DNA from 3 places in the Streptacidiphilus sp. PAMC 29251 genome. Region 3 is predicted to be linked to each of the others. Evidence: predicted binding sites of a transcription regulator. Region 3 holds the regulator's gene; each other region holds the start of a gene.
What was found. The regulator HspR, encoded in region 3, represses chaperone genes until heat shock. The targets are predictions, from matches to a motif close to TTGAGNNNNNNNNNCTCAA.

Region 1 (4,746 bases), 320 kb from region 3:
CCACCCCGGTCGGGGCCGCGCTGCAGGTGACCCGGGACGGCACCGCGCTGCCGGACGCGACGGTCGGCGCGGACGGCTCGTACTCCATCAATGACACCGTGAACGCGGTGGGCTCGTACAGCTACCAGGTGAGCTACCCGGGCGACCCGACGCACCGGCCGTCCACGGCCTCGCTCCACCTGGCCGTGTCCAAGCTGTCCACCGACATCCCCGCCTCGGACCTCAGCAAGGTCGGTCCGTCCGGGGTGGTCTTCAGCGGCACGCTCTTCACCGAGTTGGGCGTCGGCATCGTGCCGCCCGGCAGCACGATCCAGGTGACCCGGGTCGACACGGACACCCAGCAGTCCACCGAACTGCCCGACGCCCCGATCGACCCGGTCACCCACACCTTCACCGTCAGCGATGTGCCCGGCCCCGGCCTGCACTTCCGCTACGACCTGACCTTCGCCGGGAACGCCACCCTGGAGGCCTCGGCGTCGAGCACCTCGGTGAGCTTCCAGCCGGACACCCCCGGGCTCACCCTGCACGCGCCGTCCTCCGCGAACCGCGCGGCCCAGCTGACCATCACCGGCAACTTGACCGACGATCCCTATCAGCCGTACGCGGCGGCCGACGAGAACGTCGAGATCACCAAGACCGACTTGGCCCATCCCAACGGGTACAGCCTCGGTACGGCCGTGGTGGCGGCCGACGGGAGCCTGTCGTTCCAGGACACCCCGCAGACCGGCGGCCCCAATGTCTACACGGTGTCCTACCCCGGCGACGCCACCCACAGCGCGGTGACCGAGCCCACCACCGTGCAGGTCTCCCGCGCCGCCACCGCGGTCTCCCTCGCCACCAACGCGGCCGACTACGGCTACGGCGCCACGGCCACCGTGACCGCACACCTCGGGACCAGCTACAACGGGCGCACCCTGTCGATCTACGCCCAGCCGTACGGCGGCGCCAAGGTGCTGGTGAGGACCGGCACGGTGGATGCCCACGGCAAGCTGACGGCCAGTTACAGGATCACCCGTCGCACCGTGTTCACGGTCTCCTTCGCCGGGGACTACCGGACCGCCCCGGCGACGGCGAGCGCGGTCGGCTACGCCTACGCCCAGCTCGCCGAGGCCCAGGCCGGCTACTACACCAGCACCCACCGCGGCTCGACCCTGTACCGGGTGTACCACCACACCGCGCACCCGAAGATCGCGGTGGGGGTCGCACCGAACAAGACCGGCGAGTGCGTCTACTTCCAGGTGCAGGAGTACTCCGCCGGCGCCTGGCACACCGTGATCAGCACCTCCTGCCAGAAGTTGAACTCCGGCAGCACCGCGGCCGGCACGCTCACCCTGCCCAGGGCCGCCGGCCACCTCTACCGCTTCTCGGCCCGCTACGCGCACAGCGCCGCCGACACCGCCAACCTCAGCACCGCCGGCCCCTGGCAGAACTTCACCTTCAGGACCTGAGCCGAAGCGACCTGACGTGTGGTCGGGGATCGGAACGCGGTAGGAACTCCCTCCGGAGGGAAAGCGTCCTATTCGGTGTAGGACGAAACCCGGAGGCGAAGACGTCATGAAGTTCCTGATGCGGGATCGGATGTTCTCGGTCGGCGACGATCACTGGATCACCACCGAGCACGGCGACAAGGCATTCCTGGTCGACGGCAAGGTGCTGCGGGTCTCGGACACCTTCGAACTGAAGGACACCGCCGGGGTCAAGGTCGCGGTGATCAAGAAGAAGATCGTCAGCGTCCGCGACGCCATGCGGATCGAGCGCGACGGCGAGACCCTCGCCACGGTGAAGAAGAAGCTGTTCACCCCGTTCCGCGACAAGTACGAGGCGCAGCTCGCCGACGGCCGTGAGTTCGAGGTGCACGGCGACTTCCTCGACCACGAGTTCGACATCGACGACGAGGGCGGCCACCGGGTCGCCCGGGTCTCCAGGAAGTGGTTCTCCTTCCGCGACACCTACGGGATCGACATCGAGGACGGCCAGGACGTGCCGCTGCTGCTCTGCGTCGCGGTCTGCGTGGACCACCTGCAGCGGATCGAGCACCACGACTGACGGCTGCCGTCCCCCTGTGCTCGAGGGCTGTGCCCCCGGAACGGCCTTGAGTGGAATAGACTCAACTTACGTCATGCTGACACTGGCAGGACAAGGCACGACCGCCGAGCACAGGAGGACACATCAGCGTGGACGCGAGCAAGCTCACCACCAAGGCACAGGAAGCCCTGTCGGCGGCGATCCGACGGGCGTCGAGCGCGGGCAATCCCGATGTCACCCCGGTGCACCTGCTGCTCGCCCTGCTGGAGCAGCCCGAGGGCATCGCCGGACCGCTGCTGGAGGCCGTCGGCGCCGATCCGGCCCGGCTGCGCTCCGTGATCCAGCGGCAGGCCGCCGCGCTGCCCTCGGCGCAGGGGTCCACCGTCTCCGCGCCGCAGTTGTCGCGGCAGATCGTGAACACCCTCAACGAGGCCGGCGCCCGTGCCGCCGACCTGGACGACGCCTTCGTCTCCACCGAGCACCTGCTGGTCGGCCTGGCCGCCGAGGGCGGCTCGGTGGCCGACGCGCTCAAGGCCGAGGGCGCCACCGCGAAGACCCTGCTGGCTGCGTTCAAGGAGGTCAGGGGCAGTGCCAAGGTCACCTCGGCCGATCCCGAGGGCACCTACAAGGCGCTGGAGAAATACGGCGCCGACCTCACCCAGGCCGCCCGCGACGGCAAGCTGGACCCGGTCATCGGCCGGGACCAGGAGATCCGCCGGGTGGTCCAGGTGCTCAGCCGCCGGACCAAGAACAACCCGGTGCTGATCGGCGAGCCCGGCGTCGGCAAGACCGCCGTGGTCGAGGGCCTGGCCCAGCGCATCGTGGCCGGGGACGTCCCCGAGTCGCTGCGCGGCAAGCGCCTGGTCTCGCTGGACCTCAGCGCCATGGTCGCCGGGGCGAAGTACCGCGGCGAGTTCGAGGAGCGGCTGAAGGCCGTGCTCGCGGACATCAAGCAGAGCGAGGGCCAGGTCATCACTTTCATCGACGAGCTGCACACGCTCGTCGGCGCGGGCGCGGGCGGGGATTCCGCCATGGACGCCGGCAATATGCTCAAGCCGATGCTGGCCCGCGGCGAGCTGCGGATGGTCGGCGCGACCACCCTGGACGAGTACCGCGAGCGGATCGAGAAGGACGCCGCGCTGGAGCGCCGGTTCCAGCAGGTGATGGTCGGCGAGCCGACCGTCGAGGACTCCATCGCCATCCTCCGCGGCCTGAAGTCCCGCTACGAGGCGCACCACAAGGTGCAGATCTCGGACGCCGCCCTGGTCGCCGCGGCGACCCTGTCCAACCGCTACATCACCTCCCGCTTCCTGCCGGACAAGGCCATCGACCTGGTCGACGAGGCCGCGTCCCGGCTGCGGATGGAGATCGACTCCTCCCCGGTGGAGATCGACGAGCTGCAGCGCGCCGTCGACCGGCTGCGGATGGAGGAGATGGCGCTGGCCAAGGAGTCCGACGCGGCCTCCGTCGACCGTCTTGACCGGCTCCGCCGCGACCTCGCCGACCGGCAGGAGCAGCTGGCCGGGCTGACCGCCCGCTGGCAGGCCGAGAAGGCCACCCTGAACAAGGTCGGCGAGCTCAAGGAGCGCCTGGACGACCTGCGCGGCACCGCCGAGCGGGCCCAGCGCGACGGCGACTTCACCACCGCCTCCCGGTTGATGTACGCGGACATCCCGGCCGCCGAGCAGGAGCTGGCCGAGGCCCAGGACGACGCCCGCAGCGAGGCCACCAGCGCGTCCATGGTGAAGGAGGAGGTCGGCCCGGACGACGTGGCCGACGTGGTGGCCTCCTGGACCGGGATCCCGGCCGGCCGGCTGCTGGAGGGGGAGACCGCCAAGCTGCTGCGGATGGAGCAGGAGCTGGGCCGTCGGCTGATCGGCCAGACCGCCGCGGTTCAGGTCGTCTCCGACGCGGTCCGCCGCTCCCGCTCCGGCATCTCCGACCCGGACCGGCCCACCGGCTCGTTCCTGTTCCTCGGCCCGACCGGGGTCGGCAAGACCGAGCTGGCCAAGGCCCTCGCCGACTTCCTCTTCGACGACGAGCGGGCCATGGTCCGGATCGACATGAGCGAGTACGGCGAGAAGCACAGCGTCGCCCGGCTGGTCGGCGCGCCCCCCGGCTACATCGGCTACGAGGAGGGCGGCCAGCTGACCGAGGCGGTCCGCCGCCGCCCGTACGGGGTGGTGCTGCTGGACGAGGTGGAGAAGGCGCACCCGGAGGTCTTCGACATCCTGCTCCAGGTGCTGGACGACGGCCGGCTCACCGACGGCCAGGGCCGGACGGTGGACTTCCGCAACACCATCCTGATCCTCACCTCCAACCTCGGCTCGCAGTGGCTGACCGACCCGTCCGTGGACGACGCCACCAAGAAGCAGCAGGTGCTGGAGACCGTCCGCAGCGCCTTCAAGCCTGAGTTCCTGAACCGGCTCGACGACATCGTGGTGTTCGACCCGCTGGGCATGGAGGAGCTGGCCCGGATCGTCGACCTCCAGGTCGCCTCGCTGGCCAAGCGGCTCGACGACCGCCGGCTCACGCTGACGGTCACCCCGGCCGCCCGCGACTGGCTGGCGCTGACCGGTTACGACCCGGCGTACGGCGCCCGTCCGCTGCGCCGGCTGGTGCAGTCGGCCATCGGCGACCAGCTGGCCCGGGCGATCCTGGGCGGCACGGTCCGGGACGGCGACACCGTCGAGGTCGACGCCGAGCCGGGGGCGGACCACC
Region 2 (4,746 bases), 1.5 Mb from region 3:
CGGTGGCGACACCGGGCACCGCCGTGCGCCGCTCGCCGGGCTCCTGCGCCGCCTCGGGGGTGTGGTGCGGACGGCCGATCAGGCCGCGCAGGTCCTCGGCCGCGATCGTACGGGGCAGCTCGGTGGAACCACTCGTGCCCAGTTCCTGCTGGGTGGCGACCTTGCGCAGGATCCGTGCCAGCGCCCGCTCCAGGCTGCGGACGCCTGCCTCGCGGGTGTACTCGCCGGCCAGGCTGCGCAGCGCGTCCTCGGTGACGACGACCTCGTCGCTGCCGAGCGCGGCGCGCTCCAGCTGCCGGGGCAGCAGGTGGTCGCGGGCGATGACGACCTTCTCGTCCTCGGTGTAGCCGTCGAGCCGGACCAGCTCCATCCGGTCCAGCAGCGCCTCCGGGATGGACTCCAGCACGTTGGCGGTGGCCAGGAAGACCACGTCGGAGAGGTCCAGCTCGACCTCCAGGTAGTGGTCCCGGAAGGTGTGGTTCTGCGCCGGGTCCAGCACTTCGAGCAGCGCTGCGGCCGGGTCGCCGCGGTAGTCGGAGCCGACCTTGTCGATCTCGTCCAGCAGCACCACCGGGTTCATCGACCCGGCCTCCTTGATGGCCCGGACGATGCGGCCGGGCAGCGCGCCGACATAGGTGCGCCGGTGGCCCCGGATCTCCGCCTCGTCGCGGACGCCGCCGAGCGAGACCCGGACGAAGGAGCGGCCCATGGCCCGGGCCACGGACTCGCCCAGCGAGGTCTTGCCGACCCCGGGCGGGCCCACCAGCGCGAGCACGGCTCCGCCGGCCCGACGGCCGCCGACAGCGGTCCCAGCACCAGCAACAGCACCGGCGCTGCCGACCTGGCCCAGGCCGCGGTCGGCCCGGCGCTTCCGGACCGCCAGGTACTCGACGATCCGGTCCTTGACGTCGCTCAGACCGAAGTGGTCGGCGTCCAGCACCGCCCGGGCGCCGGTGATGTCGTAGGCGTCCTCGCTGCGCTCGTTCCAGGGCAGCTCCAGCACCGTGTCCAGCCAGGTGCGGATCCAGCTGCCCTCGGGCGAGGCGTCGGAGGAGCGCTCCAGCTTGTCGACCTCCTTGAGCGCGGCCTCGCGCACCTTCTCCGGCAGGTCGGCGGCCTCGACCCGGGCCCGGTAGTCCTCCTCCTCGGAGTCCGGGTCGCCGTTGAGGTCGGACAGCTCCTTGCGCACGGCCTCCAGCTGGCGCCGCAGCAGGAACTCCTTCTGCTGCTTCTCCATCCCCTCCTGGACGTCCTTGCGGATGGTCTCCGCGACGTCCGCCTCGGCGAGGTGGTCCCGCAGCAGCTGCAGCGAGAGCTTCAGCCGGGCGACCGGGTCCAGCTCCTCCAGCGCCTGCACCTTCTCGGCGCCGGTGAGGAAGGGCGCGTATCCGATGTTGTCGGCCAGGTCGGAGACGTCCTCGATGGCGGCGACCCGGTCCACGACCTGCCAGGCCCCGCGCTTCTGCAGCCAGGTCGTGGTCAGCGCCTTGTAGTCACGCACCAGCTCGGCGACCGACCCCGGCAGAGGATCCGGTACGGGGACCGCCTCGACCGGGCTGGCCTCCACCCACAACGCCGCACCGGGCCCGGTGGTCCCGGCCCCGATCCGAACGCGCCGCACGCCGCGCACCAGCGCCGCCGGATCTCCGTCGGCGAGGCGTCCGACCTGCTCGATGGTGGCCAGGGTGCCGATCGCGCCGTAGTTGCCGTCGATCCGGGGCACCAGCAGCACCCGTGCCTTGCGGGCACTGGCGACGCTGCTGATGCCGGGCGCCTGCGCGCCGCCGTCCCGTACCGCTGCCTGCGCGGCCTCGACGGCCGCGCGGACGTCGGGGTCGGACAGGTCGAGCGGGACGACCATGCCCGGCAGCACCGCGTCGTCGTCGAGCGGCAGCACCGGCAGAGTCAACGAAGAGGCAGTTGCCATGATCACTCCCAAGTAAGCAAAGTTGAGTTACCTGGACTAAAGGACATTGACCCCCCTGGTGTTCCCCAAGGCTGTTCGCCGTGAGCGATCAGGCTCTTCGAGCCGCCTGGGCCCCTCCGCTGTCCCGAACACCGGAAGGGCCGACCGCCATACCCCGCCCGCCGGGAGCGGAAGCGGAACGGAGCCTGCCTGATGTGGCGCACCCCGTCACCCGGTAGGGTCTACGCCCATGCCGCCCCGAGAGGCCGGCGGCTGAGACAGTGGCGTGAGCAGTGGCTGAAGACCGGCACGTTGAAGACCGGCGAGTACGGACGAAACCAAGTACGGACGAAACAGAGCGGGCCGGCGGCGTATGCCGCTCGGGCAACCCGCGAGCCCTGGGGGCGGTGGCGTGGTCGTGACGGATGTACAGCAGCAGGAGACCAGCGGGACCGGAGGTCAGCGACGCGTACTGGTGGTCGAGGACGAACCGACCATCGCCGAGTCCATCGCGGCCAGACTGGGCGCGGAGGGCTTCCGGGTCGCCGTCTCCCATGACGGTCCCACTGCGGTGGACTGCTTCCAGACCTGGCAGCCGGACCTGGTGGTGCTCGATGTGATGCTGCCCGGGTTCGACGGTCTCGAGGTGTGCCGCCGGATCCAGGCCCACCGCCCGGTCCCGGTGCTGATGCTGACGGCGCGTGACGACGAGACCGACCTGCTGGTCGGCCTGGGGGTCGGCGCCGACGACTACATGACCAAGCCGTTCTCCATGCGCGAGCTGGCCGCCCGGGTCAATGTGCTGCTGCGCCGGGTCGAGCGGGCCCAGCTGGCCGCCCGCACCCCGGTCGGCGGGACGCTGCGGCTCGGCGAGCTGGAGATCGACCACGTCCAGCGCCGGGTCCGGGTGGCCGGGGCGGACGTGCACCTCACCCCGACCGAGTTCGACCTGCTGGCCTGCCTGGCCGCGCAGCCGCGCGCGGTGCTGACCCGCGAGCAGCTGCTCGCCGAGGTCTGGGACTGGACCGACGCCTCCGGCACCCGCACCGTGGACAGCCATGTGAAGGCGCTGCGCCGCAAGATCGGCGCCAACTGGATCCGCACGGTGCACGGCGTCGGCTACGCCCTGGAGGCTCCGTCGCCGTGACCGCTGACGCCGGGAGCGCCGCACCGAACCTGCTCCGGCGGGCCGCCGGGCGGCTCTGGGCGGATCTTCGCCCGCTGGACCCACTGCGTTCCATCAAGGCCAAGCTCGCGGTCCTGGTGATCACTTCGGTGGGCATCTCCACGCTGATGGTGGTGCTGGCGCTGAACTCGGACACCCAGATCCGGATCGTCATGATCTTCTCGGTGGTCGCCTCGCTGCTGATCACCCAGCTGCTGGCGCACGGCATGACCGCCCCGCTGCGGGAGATGACCGCGGCGGCCAGGGCGATGGCGGCCGGCGACTACAGCCGCGAGGTCAGGGCCACCTCGCGGGACGAGGTGGGCGAGCTGGCCACCGCCTTCAACACCATGGCGGCGGACCTGGAGGCGGCCGACCGGCAGCGCCGGGAGCTGATCGCCAATGTCTCGCACGAGCTGCGCACCCCGATCGCCGCGCTGCGCGCCGTGCTGGAGAACGTGGTGGACGGCATCGTCCGGCCCGAGCCGGACACCATGGCCGCGGCGCTGGAGCAGACCGAGCGGCTCGGCCGGCTGGTCGCCCATCTGCTGGACCTCTCCAAGATCGCCGACGGGGTGGCCTCACTGGACACCCGCGAGTTCGGCGTGGAGCCCTTCCTGGCCGGGGTGCTGCGCGGGCTCACCGTCGACGGCTCCACCTCGGGCGGCGCCAGCCGACGCCGCGACGTGTCGCTCTCGCTGGACGTGCCGCCGGACCTGACCGCGGTCGCCGACCCGGAGCGGCTGCACCAGGTGGTCGCCAACCTGGTCGACAACTCCTGCCGGCACAGCCCCAAGGACGGCACGGTGACGGTGCGGGCCCGCGCCGAGGGCTCCGACGGCCTGCTGCTGGAGGTCGCCGACCAGGGCCCGGGGATCAGCCCCGAGGACCGGCACCGGGTGTTCGAACGCTTTAGCCGCGGCAGCGGGCCCTCGGCCCAGGGCCCCGGCAGCGACGGCGGCACCGGGCTCGGCCTGGCCATCGCCCGCTGGGCGGTGGACCTGCACGGCGGCACGATCGCGGTGGCCGACTCCGAGGAGGGCTGCCTGATCCGGATCACCCTGCCGGGGCCGCGGCCCGCTCCGCGACCGGAGCGGCGGTCACCGGAGCGGAGATCACCGGAGCGGCGGTCCGGCCGAGGCTGAGCCGCTCGACCGCCCAGCCGCTCAGCTGGGACGGACTTGAGACAATTGCCCGAAGTGTGGCGGAGTGCACCGCGATCCAGCGGAGGGCCTGGCGATAGGCGCACGATTGTCCGCATTTATCCGCCCGTTCTGAGCGAACAGCCACTCGTTATCCCCCATCACGACCGAGTTCTAACATTCATTTTTCGCCAAACTCAGCGCCCGCACTGTGATCTGGGCGACGACCAGGGGGCGGGACCTGCGCAGACAGGCCCCGGGGGCGTAGCCTTGGCATCCGCTGTCCACCATTCTTAAGGAAGCGGAAGAGGGCGGTTGCCGCCGTGTCGCCAGAGTCCCCCCATACCTCAAACAGTTCGACCGCCACAGAACAGGGTTCGGTGCACACCGGCCCCGGTGCGGACCCGACCGCAGGGTTCGGTCCCAACGAGTGGCTCGTTGACGAGATCTACCAGCAGTACCTCCAGGATCCCGGTTCAGTGGACCGGGCCTGGTGGGACTTCTTCGCCGACTACCGAGCCGGCGCCGAGGCT
Region 3 (4,746 bases):
TTCGCCACCGCCCGCTCCCTGGCGTCGCCCACGAACCTGGGCTCCAGTGTGAGCGGCTCGACCAAGCGGTAGCCGGCCGGTTGTGACGGATCCTCCGCCAGCAGCCCGAGGGCGCGCAGGCGCATGACCGCGGGGTCGTCCGCCGACAGGTCCGGGGGTTCGGGGGGCCGGTACCCGAGCATCTGACGCTGCGCCGGACCAATGCTGCGCCACGCCGTGTCCAGGGTCTGCAGATCCGCCAGGCGTCGGTACAGGTCGATCTCGTCCGGTGCCAGGAAAGGCCGTGGTGCTGCTGCCACTCTCAGTCACCTGCTCCGTTCGTGAGTTCCTGGTAGGCCGTCAGGTAGCCGTGCTGGAAGCCGGGGGCCGCGCCGAGGGTCGCCCGGTGCGCGGTGGCGTGCTTGGTCACGGTGCGGGAGGTGACGTTGAGCTGTTTGGCGATGGTCTCGTGGTCGGCGCCGGTCTTCAGGGCCGCGATGACGGCCTGCTGGACCGGGTTGCGCTGCTCGGTGGGCGGGAGCAGGGCGAGCGGTCGGGCCTGGGCCCAGTCCCGTTCGAAGTTGTGGACGAACGCGGCCACGGTCGCCGGATCCCGGGTGACCAGGGCCTGTGCGGGTCCGGTGCGCGGGTCGTGCTCGGCCTGTTCCGGATCCCGTACCTCGGTCACCAGCCAGGTGCGGTCGACGCAGATCATCCGCAGGAACGGGATCGGGCTGTCGACGACCCGGATCTGGGCGCCCCGGCTGGTCACGGCTTCCACGTACTCCCGAAGGCCCTCCGGCTCGCTGACGGATGCCTGCATGTACAGCGTGCGCAGGGCCACTCCGCGATCAAGCGCCTCCAGGTCACTGGGGATTGCCATCTTGAGCGCCGAAGCCCTCCGTCGGCCGGGCTGCGCCGTCAGCATCTCCCAGCTCGCCTGCGAGACCAGCCGCTCCAGCAGGTCGTTGATCACCTCGATCCCGGTCAGGTACTCGCTGGCCCCCTCGCCGCTCCCGCGTCGACCGCGGGCGAAGGCCGTCTGGAGCTCCGCCAGGACGTCGGCCTGCCGCTGCGCGTCCGCCAGCTCGGTGACTGCCTGCACCTGCCTGACCAGCGCCTGTTCCCTGGCGTCATGGACCAGCGTCGGCTCCAGCGCGACCGGTTCGATCAGCCGGTAGCCGCCGGGCTGGGAGGGGTCCGCGGCCAACAGCCCGAGCGCGAGCAGGCGCAGCACCTTGGGGTCGTCCGCCGGCAGGTCCGGCGTTTCGGGGGTGATGAACCCGAACGCCTGCCGCTGCACCGCACCCACGCTGCGCCACGCCGTGTCGAGGGTCTGCAGATCCGCCAGGCGCCGGTACAGGTCGATCTCGTCCTGGGTCAGCAGCGGCTGTTGTCTTCCCGGTTCGCTTTCCTGGTTCGTGGACATTCAGCCGGCTTCCGGCTGCTGATCCGTGATCTCCTGGTGCGCCGTCAGATAGCCGTGCTGGAAGCCGGGAGTCGCGCCCAGGGTGGTGCGGTGGGCGGTGGCGTGCTTGGTCACGGTGCGGGAGGTGATGTTGAGCTGCTTGGCGATGGCCTCGTGGTCGGCGCCGGTCTTCAGGGCGGTGATGATGGCCTGCTGGATCGGGTTGCGCTGCTCGGTGGGCGGCAGCAGCGAGAGCGGTCGGGCCTGGGCCCAGTCCCGTTCGAAGTTGTGGATGAACGCGGCCACGGTGGCCGGATCCCGGGTGACCAGGGCCTGGGCGATGCGGGTGCGCGGGTCGTGTTCGGCCTGTTCCGGGTCCAGCACCTCGGTCACCAGCCAGGTGCGGTCGACGCAGATCAGCCGCAGGAACGGCACCGGCGTGTCGACGACCCGGACCTGGGCGCCCCGGCTCATGGCGGGCTCGACGTACTCGCGGAGCCACCGGGGGTCGCCGATGGCCGCCGGTGCGTAGAGCGTGCGCATGGCCACGCCCCGCTCCAGTGCCTCCAGATCACGGTTCTCCGCCAGTTTGATCGCTGAGACCTTCCGCGGGCTGGGCTGGGCGGTGAGCAGTTCGCGACTGGCGCGGGAGACGAGCCGGGTCAGCACGGTGTTGATCGCCTCGATCCCGGTGACGTACTCGTGCGTCGCCTCGCTGTTGCTGCGCCGGCCGTACGCGTAGGCCGCCTGCAGTTCGGCCAGGATCCCGGCCCGCTGCTCCACCGCCGCCAGATCCGCGAAAGCCTGCTCCTGCTTGGCCAGGGCCCGCTCCTTGGCCTCGTTGACCAGTTCGTGCTCCAGCGTGAGCGGTTCGATCAGCCGGTAGCCGCCGGGCACGGAGGGGTCCTCGGCCAGGGCGCCGAGGGCGAGCAGCCGCAGCAGGGCGGGGTCGTCCTCGGCGAGGTCGAGCTGTTCCGGCGGCTCGAACCCGGAGGCCTGGCGGGCGGCGGGGTCCATGACGCGCCAGGTGGTGTCGAGGGTCTGCAGATCCGCCAGGCGGCGGTACAGGTCGATCTCCTCCCGGGTCAGCAGGGATTGCGGTGCCCGTATTGGCACGCTCTCGTCCGATATGTTCACCGCGAATTACCTTCCCCTTCATGAACGTTCAGGAACAGGAACACAGTAGGCACTTGCCGGTCACGGTGTGTGCATAAACAGTGGTAACTCAGCAAGTGATCCGAGATGTCGGTGCATGAACGTGCCCCGTCATGGCCATGCCCATCTGGGGGTTTGAAGCATGTGCGCCGCCCTGCACCAGCGACGCAGGGCGTGCGCCGGCGGGAGAAAGAGTCCGCGCATTCGACGCCGGAGGCATTGGGAAAAGCGGCAGCCATTTCGCTGCGAAAAACGTCGGCGGACGTGAGAGACCCCGGCAGGAATTCCTCCTGCCGGGGTCTTTCAGTTGGTAACCAGTGACCGCCGGGGAACTACTCCCCGCGCCGCCGGGGCCGCCAGACCACGAGCGCGCTGCTCTGCTGCACCTGCTGGTACGGGACCAGGTCGCGGCGGTAGCTGGCGTGCACCGCGGCCTCGCGCTGGGTCGCCGCCGCCGCGCCGGCGCTGGCGACCTCGCCCTGGAGCTCGGCCACCCGCGCCTGCAGCGCCAGCACCTGGTTCTCCAGCTCGATGATCCGCTTGATGCCGGCCAGGTTGATGCCGTCCTCCTGGGACAGCCGCTGCACCTCGCGGAGCTGGTCGATGTCCCGGGCGGAGTAGCGCCGGCCGCGCCCGGCCGTGCGGTCCGGGGAGACCAGGCCGAGCCGGTCGTACTGCCGGAGCGTCTGCGGGTGCAGCCCGCTGAGCTGGGCGGCGACCGAGATGACATAGACCGGGGTGTGCTCGGTCAGCTGGTAGGCCGCCCGGCCGCCGGAGGCGGCGCGACCGCCGCCGCCGGGGAGGCCGGTGCCTATCCCGACACCGATCACGGGTCCGCCCGGTCCGTCTCCTCTGGCGTCCATCACCTCAGGCCTCCTCAGCAGCCTTGAACAGTGCGGCCCGCGGGTTCTCCGCGGTCGTCGCCTCGCGGTACTTCTCCAGCGCCGACAGCGCCTCGCCCTCGGTCTCCTCGGGGACCGAGACCTCCACCGTCACCAGCAGGTCGCCGCGGGTGCCGTCCTTGCGGACCGCGCCCTTGCCGCGGGCCCGCATGGTGCGGCCGTTGGCGCTGCCCGGGGGCAGCTTCAGGGTGACCGGGGGGCCGCCCAGGGTGGGCACCCTGATGGTCCCGCCCAGCGCCGCCTCGGGGAAGGTCACCGGCACGGTGATGGTCAGGTTGTCGCCCTTGCGGCCGAACACCGGGTGGTCCTGGACGTGCACGGTGACGTACAGGTCGCCCGGCTGGCCGCCGCGCTCGCCCTGGGCGCCCTTGGCCTTCAGTCGGATCCGCTGGTTGTCGGAGACCCCGGCCGGGATCCGCACCTGCATCGTCCGCGCCGAGGTGGCGCGTCCGCTGCCGTGGCAGACCTCGCACGGGTCGTCGACGATCAGCCCGCGGCCCTTGCAGTCGCGGCAGGGGTCGGACAGGGCGAAGTTGCCCTGGCCGCGCTGGACGTGGCCGGTGCCGACGCAGGTCGGGCAGACCCGGGGGGTCGTTCCGGCCTTGGCGCCGGTGCCGGCGCAGGTCTTGCAGGCGGCCTGACTGGTCATCCGCAGCGGCACGGTGGTGCCCTCGACCGCCTCCATGAAGCTCAGCGTGACGTCGGACTCGACGTCCGCGCCGCGCCGCGGCTGGGCGGTACGGGTGGTGCCGCCGCCGCGGTTGAAGATGCCGCCGAAGACGTCGCCGATCCCGCCGCCGCCCCCGAAGGTGCCGCCCTGCTGGCCGCCGCCGTTGAAGAGGTCGCCGAAGTCGAAGCCGCCGGTGCCGCCGCCGGTGCGGAAGCCGCCGCCGTTGGCGAAGAGCGCCCTGGCCTCGTCGTACTCCTTGCGCCGTTTGGCGTCCGAGAGCACGTCGTTGGCCTCGGAGATCTCCTTGAAGCGCTCCTCGGCCTTGCGGTCGCCCCGGTTGGCGTCGGGGTGGAACTCCCGGGCGAGCTTGCGGTACGCCTTCTTGATCTCCGCGAGTGAGGCGTCCTTGGGCACACCGAGGACCTTGTAGTAGTCCTTCTCCACGAAGTCCTTGCTGCTCAACGGAATCGCCTCCTTCCCGCACTGGTGTCCGTCACGGTGATGGGACGGTGGGACCGTGCTCCGGTGTCACCGGTGCACGGCCCCACAGTCGCCATCGGGTCAGTCCTCGTCGCCACCGTCGCCCTTGGCGTCGGCGTCGTCGTTGGAGCCCTCGGCCGCGTCCGAGGACG

Region 1: a site for HspR is predicted at 2,093-2,111, ahead of clpB (ATP-dependent chaperone ClpB). Genes of this name have one in related genera too.
Region 2: a site for HspR is predicted at 1,950-1,968, ahead of lon (endopeptidase La). Genes of this name have one in related genera too.

The regions. Positions count from the first base shown of each region.
Region 1 covers NZ_CM135725.2:4,959,090-4,963,835, reverse strand. The annotation lists gene ACXKR8_RS23325 (YncE family protein) at 1-1,448, shown strand, start outside; gene ACXKR8_RS23320 (LURP-one-related/scramblase family protein) at 1,555-2,046, shown strand; gene clpB (ATP-dependent chaperone ClpB) at 2,175-4,746, shown strand, end outside.
Region 2 covers NZ_CM135725.2:6,789,372-6,794,117, reverse strand. The annotation lists gene lon (endopeptidase La) at 1-1,927, opposite strand, end outside; gene ACXKR8_RS32475 (response regulator transcription factor) at 2,280-3,053, shown strand; gene ACXKR8_RS32470 (sensor histidine kinase) at 3,050-4,216, shown strand; gene ACXKR8_RS32465 (multifunctional oxoglutarate decarboxylase/oxoglutarate dehydrogenase thiamine pyrophosphate-binding subunit/dihydrolipoyllysine-residue succinyltransferase subunit) at 4,537-4,746, shown strand, end outside.
Region 3 covers NZ_CM135725.2:5,281,763-5,286,508, reverse strand. The annotation lists gene ACXKR8_RS24895 (hypothetical protein) at 1-299, opposite strand, end outside; gene ACXKR8_RS24890 (hypothetical protein) at 302-1,408, opposite strand; gene ACXKR8_RS24885 (hypothetical protein) at 1,409-2,524, opposite strand; gene ACXKR8_RS24880 (heat shock protein transcriptional repressor HspR) at 2,875-3,405, opposite strand; gene dnaJ (molecular chaperone DnaJ) at 3,410-4,576, opposite strand; gene grpE (nucleotide exchange factor GrpE) at 4,676-4,746, opposite strand, start outside.